DNA from 3 places in the Shinella sp. S4-D37 genome. Region 3 is predicted to be linked to each of the others. Evidence: riboswitches for the same ligand, from Rfam matches in the RefSeq annotation. Region 3 holds a riboswitch; each other region holds the start of a gene.
The links. Region 3 has a riboswitch for cobalamin ahead of AB3G45_RS29165 (TonB-dependent receptor plug domain-containing protein). Riboswitches for the same ligand answer to the same signal wherever they lie in the genome.
Positions count from the first base shown of each region.

Region 1: another riboswitch for cobalamin. It lies ahead of bluB (5,6-dimethylbenzimidazole synthase); the one in region 3 lies ahead of AB3G45_RS29165 (TonB-dependent receptor plug domain-containing protein).
Region 2: another riboswitch for cobalamin. It lies ahead of AB3G45_RS04265 (ABC transporter substrate-binding protein); the one in region 3 lies ahead of AB3G45_RS29165 (TonB-dependent receptor plug domain-containing protein).

Region 1 is NZ_JBFNXL010000005.1:1,567,120-1,570,366, forward strand. It holds gene AB3G45_RS15015 (SDR family oxidoreductase) at 130-948, shown strand; cobalamin riboswitch at 1,005-1,226, shown strand; gene bluB (5,6-dimethylbenzimidazole synthase) at 1,326-2,060, shown strand; gene AB3G45_RS15025 (DUF2865 domain-containing protein) at 2,053-3,162, opposite strand.
Region 2 is NZ_JBFNXL010000003.1:51,217-54,463, forward strand. It holds gene AB3G45_RS04260 (FecCD family ABC transporter permease) at 1-364, opposite strand, end outside; gene AB3G45_RS04265 (ABC transporter substrate-binding protein) at 361-1,401, opposite strand; cobalamin riboswitch at 1,558-1,791, opposite strand; gene AB3G45_RS04270 (hypothetical protein) at 1,846-2,211, opposite strand; partial or broken gene AB3G45_RS04275 (NAD(P)-dependent oxidoreductase) at 2,281-3,247, opposite strand, start outside.
Region 3 is NZ_JBFNXL010000010.1:11,747-14,993, forward strand. It holds gene AB3G45_RS29165 (TonB-dependent receptor plug domain-containing protein) at 1-1,777, opposite strand, end outside; cobalamin riboswitch at 1,937-2,141, opposite strand; gene AB3G45_RS29170 (sialidase family protein) at 2,370-3,247, opposite strand, start outside.

The DNA of each region.
Region 1 (3,247 bases), on a different contig from region 3:
GCCACGGGCGTCCCTCTCCAGAAATGAGTTGTAAGACGGCCGGATAGAGGCTTTGCTTCGCGGACATGCGTAAGGTGCCGACGGGCGGTCCGCAGGACGCGTCGGCCGGTTTGCAAAAGGAGGCATGGCATGAGCGAGGCTGCGCGGCTGGACGGCAAGATCGCCGTCGTCACGGGAGGAACGCAGGGACTGGGCGCGACGATCGCCCGGCTCTTTGCCGAGCGGGGCGCGGCGGGCCTCGTCATCTGCGGGCGCAATGCCGCCAAGGGCGAGGCGAAGGCGAAGGAGATCTCCGGCGCGACGGGTGTCGCGACGCTCTACGTGAAGGCCGACCTCGGCGCGGTGGAGGATGCGCGCGCCGTCATCGCCGCCTGCGACAAGGCTTTCGGCCGGGTGGACGCGCTGGTCAACGCCGCCGCCATCACCGACCGCGGCACCATCCTCGACACGAGCCCGGAACTCTTCGACCGCATGTTCGCGGTCAATGTGCGCGCGCCCTTCTTCCTGATGCAGGAGGCGATAGGGGTGATGCGGCGCGAGAAGACCGAGGGCACCATCGTCAATATCGGCTCGATGTCCGCCAAGGCCGGCCAGCCCTTCATCTCGGCCTATTGCGCCTCCAAGGGCGCGCTGGAGACGCTGACCAAGAACACGGCCTATGCCGTGCTGCGCAACCGCATCCGCGTCAACGGCCTCAATATCGGCTGGATGGCCTCGGAGGGCGAGGACCGCATCCAGCGCGAATTCCACGGCGCGGCCGACGACTGGCTGGCCAGGGCCGCGGCAAGCCAGCCCTTCGGGCGACTGGTCGATCCGGCCGAGGTGGCGCGGGCCTGCGCCTATCTCTCCTCGGCGGAATCCGGCCTGATGACCGGCTCGGTCATCTGCTTCGACCAGTCGATCTGGGGCGCCTATGACGGCTCGCCCCATCCGGACGCGCCGCTGTGAGGCGCAGCCAGGGCGATGCATGGCGCGGGCGGGCTTGATCGCGCCTGCAAGCCATGCGCATATCCTGCGCGTCAGGTGCCCGCTTCGGCGGGAGAATCGGGAATCCGGTGCGGGCGAAAAGCCCAGGTCCGGAACGTGCCCAACGCTGTGACGGGGATGGCTCGCACCATGAAAGCTTGAATCGATTCAGGCTTTTGCCACTGGTTGTTCAACCGGGAAGGCAGGTGCCTGCCGCGTGACCCGAAGTCAGAAGACCGGCCTGGCACGATAGACCGAACCGCGCGGACGGCGGCAGGTCGTGACGCGTTGTTGGGGAGATGACGATGCGAAGCGAACCCTTGGACCAAGAGCAATTCCGGCAAAAGTGCGAAGCGGCTTTGCGTCCGGAATTGCGAAAGACGGAGCCGGAGCGTTTTCACGATCCGAAGGAGAGCGGACACGCGCTCGTCCGGGCCGGCGCCTTTTCCCGTGCGGAAAGGCAGGCCGTCTACCGTGCCATCGAGACGCGCCGCGACGTGCGCGACCAGTTCCTGCCCGATCCCTTGCCGGACGATCTCGTCGGCCGCCTGCTGCAGGCCGCCCACAACGCCCCCTCGGTCGGCTTCATGCAGCCGTGGAACTTTCTGCTGGTGCGCGCCGAGGCGACGCGGCGGGCGGTGCATGCGGCCTTCCTGAAGGCCAATGGCGAGGCGGCGGCGATGTTCGAAGGGGAGCGGCAGGCGCAATACCGCGCGCTGAAGCTGGAGGGCATCCTGAAGGCGCCGCTGTCGATCTGCGTGACCTGCGATCCGACCCGCGGCGGCGCGGTGGTGCTCGGCCGCACGCACAATCCGCGCATGGACGTCTATTCCACGGTCTGCGCCGTGCAGAACCTGTGGCTGGCGGCGCGGGCGGAGGGCGTCGGCGTCGGCTGGGTCAGCATCTTCCACGACAGCGACATCCGCGCGATCCTCGGCATCCCCGTCCATGTCGAGATCGTCGCCTGGCTCTGCGTCGGCTTCGTCGACCGGCTCTATAGCGAGCCGGAACTGGCGGTGAAGGGCTGGCGCCAGCGCCTGCCGCTGGAAGACCTGGTGTTCGAGGAACGCTGGCCGGAAGAGGGCGTCAGTTGACGCCGGCCTCCACCGGACGGCCGAGATCGATGGCGGATTCGTTGGCCGGCAGGAAGACCGGGCCGACCGTGCGCACCTTGCTGGTGGCCGGGTCGTAGTCGCGCTCCTCGACCTGCGCCGGCAGCTTGACCGGCGCCTCCTCCTTCTTCGGCAGGGTGCGGATGGTGGTGATCGAGCCGCTGTCGGCGTCATCCCCCGTGCCGGAACGGGCCGTCTCGGCATCGTCGCCCTTCAGCGCCTTCTCGCGCTTGATCATCTCCTGGTAATAGGCCGAGAGATTGCAGCCGCAGGCGCCGGGCTTGGAGAGGTCGCGCGTGCGGTAGGAGAAGGCGTTCGGCATTTCGTAATAGGGCCGGCCGGTGACCGTGGAGGTCATCTGCTCGGTTTCCTGGCCGCTCGTCATCGACTGGTAGAACAGCTCCGTCTGCGTCTCGGGGCACATCATCGCGCAGACCTTCTGGTCGCGGCGGAAATCGAGCGGGGTGGCGCCCGACGAGATCGGGAAGAACCCGCCGTCGCAGGTGCGCACGCAGACGGTGCGCAGGTTGCCGTGGCCGTTGCCGCCGCCGAGCGTGCGCAATGGCAGGCGCTCGCTGCCCTCGGGCGCGGTGCCGAGGGGCAGGGTGCGCTTCTCGTCGAGCGTGCGCAGCGTCTCGGTCGCCGCGATGGGCACGACCTTCGCCTTGCCGTTGCAGCCGTTGGTCTCCAGCAGGGCGGCAAGGCGGTTGCGCTTGCCCTGCGAGGAGGTGCCGCCGGCAAATTCGCGGCGCTTCCCGTCGAGGATCTGGAGGTTGCGCTCCATCTTGCCGATCACGGTCGCGAGCGTGTGGCAGGCCTCGGCATTCGCGCCGCCGAAGACGATGATGCTGCCGCCCGAGCAGCCGAGGCGGCGCTGGTCGCTTTTGGCCTTGCGAAGCTGGATGTTCTGGCGGGCGATCGCGCCGGCATATTTGCGGGCGCTCGCGGTGTCGACAACCACCTTCGGCAGGTTGGCAAGCTCCGCCCGCACGCGCTCGCAGACCTCCGCCGCCGCCGTGCCGCCCGACAGAAGCAGCGGCAGGCCGGCCGCAATGGCAAGGAGGAGGCGAAGGCGCCCTTTCAAATCGTCGATCCCTTGAGTGGATGGCCGCAATCCGGCCGCGTCAGGCTTCCATCATAGGCCGTGGCGGGGGAAGCGCAACGTGCTC
Region 2 (3,247 bases), on a different contig from region 3:
CGATGCCGAGGATCGCGACGGAGACGGCGCCGGTCGAGGCTCCGGCGGAAATGCCGAGGATATAGGGATCGGCAAGCGCATTGCGCAGCAACGACTGCAGGATGACACCGCACAGCGCAAGGGCCGAACCGCAGCAGGCCGCCACCATCGCCCGGCTCAGCCGGTAGTTCCAGATGATGCCTTCGTCGATGGGTTCCAGCGGATAGCCGGCATTCCAGAGGCGATTGGCCGCCGTCTTCGCCACGACGTCGAGCGGAATGGCGGTCTCGCCGACGGCGGCCCCGACGCCGAGGGCGAAAAGCAGGAGAACGAGCGCCGCGACAGCGGCGCCCGTCCGAAGCAGGATAGGATGATCCGCCGTCACTTCGCCAGACCAGCCTTTTCGATGGCGTCGGCGAGCAGTTCGATGCCCTCGATGGTACGGATCGTCGGGTTCATCGCCTGCGCGTCCATGTCGAAGACATAGTTGTTCTTGACCGCCGGCATCAGGCTAGCGACAGGATCCGTCTTCAGGAAGTCCAGCTTGGCTTCGAGGCTGTCGAGCGGATAGCGGCGGCGCTCCATGGAGCCGGCTACGATCATCGTCGGCGCGGCCTTCGCGATGGTCTCCCAGCCCACGGTCGGCCATTCATCGTCGGTCTTGATGATGTTCTCGATGCCGAGCGCCGACATGATATAGCCCGGCGCGCCGTTCTTTCCGGCGACATAGGGGTCGGCATCGGCGGCGCTGGAGAACCAGAAGACGGCCGAGAGCTTGCCTTCGGCGGCGGCGACCTTGGCGCGGGCCGCCGCCTCGCGGGCCTTCAGCGCCGCGACGACCTCCTCGCCCTTGTCCTGAATGTCGTAGATCTGCGCCATTTCGCGGATTTCCCGGTAGACGAGCTCCATGGTGAAGACCTGGTGGCGCACGCCGTCGCTCGCCGCGCTGTTGTCCTTGCCGACACAATCGGAAGGCGACGTATAGACGGGAATGCCGAGTTCCTCGAATTGCTCGGGCTTGGCGACCACGCCTTCCGGACCCACCTGCCACTGGAACTGGACGGTGACGATATCCGGCTTCTTGCCGAGCACGCTCTCGAAGCTCGGGTCATTGTCGGCGAGGCGGTCGATCTTGGCGTTGACCTCCTCGTAGCCCTTCAGGACCGGACCGACCCACAGCGCGGTGCCCACCACCTTGTCGGCAAGGCCGAGCATGTAGAGGATCTCGGTCGAGCTCTGGCCGATCGACACGGTCTGCGTCGGCGCCTTCTCGAAGGTAACGGGACGGCCGCAATTTTCCAGCGTCAGCGGATACTGCGTCGCGGCCGCCCGGGCGGCACCCGACGAGAGGACGAACACGGCCGCGCCGGCCAGCGCGGAAAGGAGGGATGCGGCGCGCGCGGCCGCAGGCAGAATGATCATGGATTTCTCCCGGATGAGTGAAAGCGTGCGGGCTCAGCCGGTGCGCCGAGAGTGGCGAGCCGATTGCGGTCGGGAGAAAACGAGTGAAGCTCTGCCGTTGCGGGCAGCCAGGGTCGTCATGGGGTCTCCTGTTCCGGGCATCCCCGCCCGTGACTTGGAAAGTGGTTCGACGACGGCAGGTCTCCTGGCTCACGGATATCTGCTGCCTGTCTGCCTTCCCGCGGGAGAACCGCAGTGGCATGACGCAAAACGCGTCCAAGGACAGGCGGCAATCCGCCTACAGTTGCGGGGGCAGCCACGGAATGGGCCCCTGTTGGGGTCGTCCGCACCGTGTTCCCTATTAATCCCCTGGGAGTCATCCCTCGGGGAACCGTCTCGACATCCTTAATCCGCCGCGCGCGGCGGCGTCAAGGCGCTGAAGGTCTCCAAATGGATCGGTTGCGGTCAGTTGCCCGTGCCGTCCGGCGTCACGCGCTGGCTTTCCCCGCCGGTGCCGGAATCCGCATTGGGATCGCGGTCCGTCGGAACGGTCTCGCCCCCGCCCGGAACCGTGTCGTCGATCGTGCCCTCAGCCGGCGTGCCGCCGGAGGTGGAGGACGACTGGTCCGTGTCGACGGTCGGATCGGTGCTTTCGCCCCAGATCTCCACGGCGCCCCAGACGAGGAAGGCAAGCGCCAGGCTGATGCCGAGCACTTTCAGCACCGGCCGCCCCAGGCCGCCCTGGCGGGTTTCCCGCGCGGCATAGTCCTTGCGGGCGGGCTCGTGCGTGCGGGTCAGCGGATCGCCGCGTTCGTCTTGCTGATGGGTCATGGCGGTCACTCCCTGAAAAATGTGTCGGGGAGGGAACTTATGGTGACGGGGAAAGTTCCCGGAGCCGCCTCAGGCCTCGGCGGGACCGTCCAGCCCGAGCGCTTCGAGAAGCCGCTGCTGGCTTAGGAGAAGCTGGGTGAGCGCGGTCACGTCGCCGGCCGCCGGCTGGTGCGTCATGCCCTCGTCCACCGCCTCGACGATCGCCTCCAGCGTATCGAAGATTTCGCGCGCGATGCCGTGCAGTTCGGAGAACCGCGGGTCGGCGACGGCGGCGGCGAGCGTGGCGGCCGTCACGCGGCCGATGCCGTGCGGCACCTTGGCCCCGCCATCGACATAGCCCTCCGGCAGGTCGCCCTTGAGATTGCGGACACGGCGGTGGCGGATGACGTCGATGATCTGGTCGACGGCCTGGCAGGCGCCGGCGACGCGCGAGGGATGGTCGGTATCGGCCGCCGCATGCGGCAGGAGTTCGAGCTTGCCGGGATGGCGGGCGGCGAGCGTCAGATAGGGCAGCATGGGCCCGCTGAGCGCGCCGCTCGCCGCGTCCTTGAAGAGATCGGCGTCGATGGCGGCGTGGCGCACCTGGCCGGAGGCGAGCGCCCGGTCGAGCGCGCCGGCATCCACCACCTCGCCGCGGTCGTAGTTGACGACGACGGCGCCGCGGTTCATCGCCGCGAGCACGCCGTCGCCGACGATGCCGGCATTGGCGTAGGCGCGCGTCACCGGATCGAGCCGGCCGAGGCCGACATGCACGCTGAGCGCATCGGCGCCCGCCGCCGCCTCCACCGGAGAGGCGGCATAGTCGAACCCTTCCGCCTCGATCCACCGGCGATGCTTTGCGCGCGCGTGGATCGCCACGCGCATGCCGAAGGCGCGGGCGAGCTTCGCCACCTCGCGGCCGATATTGCCGTAGCCGACGACCGCCATGCGGCGCCCCTCCAGCTTGGCCGTCGGATAGGACTTGAGGTCGCGGCCGGTGTCGAAATCGCCGCTCGCGACGCGCTCGTGCAGATGATCGACCGGCAGGTCCGGCGTC
Region 3 (3,247 bases):
TGACGACCGTGTAGCCGCCGAGCGTGACGCGCGGCGGAACGAAGGTGGCGAAGACCGCATCCTCCATCTTGCCGTTGAATACCGCCTCGGCGAAGACGCGCGCCCGGTCGTCATGGAACAGATAGGCCGCGTTCAGCGAGCCCGTATGGCGCGGGCGGCGCACTTCCGCAAGGCGCGGCCCGCCGGCCACCGTCTGCTCGCTCGCGTCGGTATAGGTATAGGCGCCCCCCATCGTGAAGCCGTTGAAGAAATCGACGGTCGCGGAAACCTCGACGCCCTGCCGGCGGCTTTCGCCGTTGCGATTGACCGGCGTCGACGTGAAGTCGGGATTGTAGACCGTGGCGATCTCGTTTTCGAGGTTCTGGTTGAAATAGGTGACGTCGACGACGAGGCCGCCGTCGAAGAAGCTTTTCTCCACGCCGACGTCCCAGCCGAGGCTTTCCTCCGGCTTGAGGTTCGGGTTGCCCCTGAACGTGCCGGGGATATAGCCGAACTGCTCGTAGAAGGTGGGGTTGGTCACGGCCGTGCCGATGGAGGCATGGAGCCGCGTTTCCGCTTCCGGGATCTGCCAGGCGGCGCTCACCGTCCAGGTCGCGGCATCCGAGAAGGCGTCGTTCCAGTCCTGCCGGGCGCCGGCGTTGAGATAGAACTGGTCGAAGAACTCACCGCGATATTCGCCGATCAGCGAATGGGCGATGCGGCTGAAGGTCTCGGCAAGATGCGAGGGCGAGAAGGTCTCGCGCTGCCATTCGTAGCCGGCGGTCACCTGATTGACCTGATTTTCCAGCGCGTCGTAGCGATAGGAGGCCTGGTAGGTCGCGTTGTAGCGGTTGCCGTCGTTCCAGCTGTCGCCGAAGTCCTCGGAGTGGTTGAAGCGATGGATGTCGTTGCCGGAAAAGCGTGCCTTCTGTGTCAGCGCGCCGTCGTGCGCGGTGTTGGTAAGGCCGATCGAGCCGAAGAACTCCCGGCTTTTCATGTAATCGTCCGCATCATATGTCATTGCGGTGTCGTAGTGCTGCGGATCCAGATCGCTGCGGCGGTTGACGTAGCGCAGCGTGCCGTCCACCACTGTATCGGGCGACAGATCTACGGTGAATTTCCCGTTCAGCGTGCCGTTGCGGTCGCCGTCGTCTTCCTTCCCGATGTCGGAAATGTTGAAACCTTCCGAACGGCGCAGGACGCCGGCGAGCGAATAGTCGAAATTTTCGCCGCCGCCGCGTGTGGAGAGCGCGCCCATCACCGTGCCATCCGTACCGACTTCTGTCCGGGCCGTGGATTTGGTTGAGTTGCGCTCGCCTTTTTTTGTGGTGATGTTGATGACGCCGGACATGGCGTTGGCGCCCCAGAAGGTGCTCTGCGGGCCACGCAGGATCTCGATGCGATCGATATCGTCGGCAAGCAGGCTGCCGAAGTCGAATTCGCCCTGGCCATTGTCATTGACCTCGACGCCGTCGATGACGACAAGCACTTGATTGCCTTCCGCGCCGCGCACGCGCACCTGCGTCAGGCCACCGTAGGGCCCTGTCTGCGATACGGCAAAACCCGGCACGAACCGAAGCGCATCCGCCACGTAGCGAACCTGGTTCTTCTCGATCTCTTTGCCGGTGATGACGGTGACGGCGCGACCGGACTTTCTGAGTTCCACCGAGGTGAGACCGTCGGCAATCACGATCTCGTCGAGCATGGTCGGCGTTTCGGTTGCTGGCTGATCCTGCGCCAGGACGGGCTGACACCATACGATCGCAAGCAGGGAAGCCCCTGCCAGATAGGTCTTCATATTTCCCCCACGGCAGGCTGATCCCTGCACGGTTACCAACCGCGGGCGAGTGAGGATTTCCGGAGAGCTGACGCTTCCATAAACCGTCCATCGACGCGGCGACATCTTCGACAATGTCACCGCTACGGACGGCCGCGCCCGGACACTCCCCGTATCCTGGCATGGGTGACCGGCACAGGCAGGTCTCCTGACTTCCGCGTCATCGCTTGTCCCGCCTTCCCGCGCGTTCGCGCAGTGGCATCATGAGGCAAGCTCGGCGGTTACAGTTGCGGGGGCAGTCACGGTTTCGGCCCCTGATGGGTAGTCCTCACCGTGTTCCCTTTTCATCCGTCATGCTGACGGAACCTATTCCGTGGCCAAGCTTATCGGCGGCCTAAAGTTGGGTCAAGGGATGCATGGCATTTCCCACAGTCTGGACCATTTTGCGCTCATATGATTGCGCTGGCCGGACTGCCGGTTCGCCATCGCGATCCGTTCGACGCAGGTCACCGGTAGAGAGGCAGCCGCTCCATCCATTCAGCCCGCCTGCACATTCCCAGCCGGAAGTCGTCCAGGCGCGCTCAGGAGAATCAACATGACATCGCCCGCAGGGTTATCTTGCGATATCCCAGGAGGTGCCGTGGATACCGGTCACGCCGCTTGGGTCCTCGCCGTAATAAACTGTGAAAAAGCCCCCCTCTTCCGTAGCAATGGTCGCAGGGTAGCCGAGGTTCTTGTTTGGCATCGCACCGCGAATGCAGAACGTCCTGGCGATATCCCAGGACTTTCCCTCGTCATTCGACAATACGGCCCTAATTCCGAAATCGGGAAAACGCCAACCATACGTCATCAGAATTCGACCGTCATGGAGCTGCAGTAAGTGGGCCGGGTAGCCTTTGATCGGCAGGGGAACCGGTGCAGTCCAGGACAGACCGCCATTCATCGATTCCGCCTGATGAAGGGAGCGTGTCGCATTGTCCCTGAGAACAAGAAGCAACTTTCCCGACCTACACGCCAACAATGCGGGCTCTTCGAATTCATGCGCGTCGCCATGAGCGATCGCCGCGGGCGGATACCAGCTTCTACCGGCGTCAATGCTTTCAACGGAAAAAACCTGGCGGTAGTTGGGAACGTCGCTCAGGGGCAGGAGAATCCTGCCATCGTGAAGTTCGACGGCACCGCGCATTCCGTAGCCGCCGGTTCGCGGCGATGTGTCGATTTCAACCTCGTCACCGAAAGTCATCCCGCAATCGTCGGAAAAATGGACGAAGGTACGACCGCCGCCGCGGACCCACGGAGCAACATGCTCGAACATTTCCGGTGGCATATTTTCGGCGGTGTGCTCGGGGGAGAGCTGCCAGCCCTTCATGAATGCCTTGGGGTAGGTGAGGCCCGCCTGATCGATGCGCCGTCGGGCCTTTTCTAAGGGTAGCCATTCGAATTGCCATTGATTGAGCATCAAGCGGCCATCGGACAACACGGTAAGCCCGG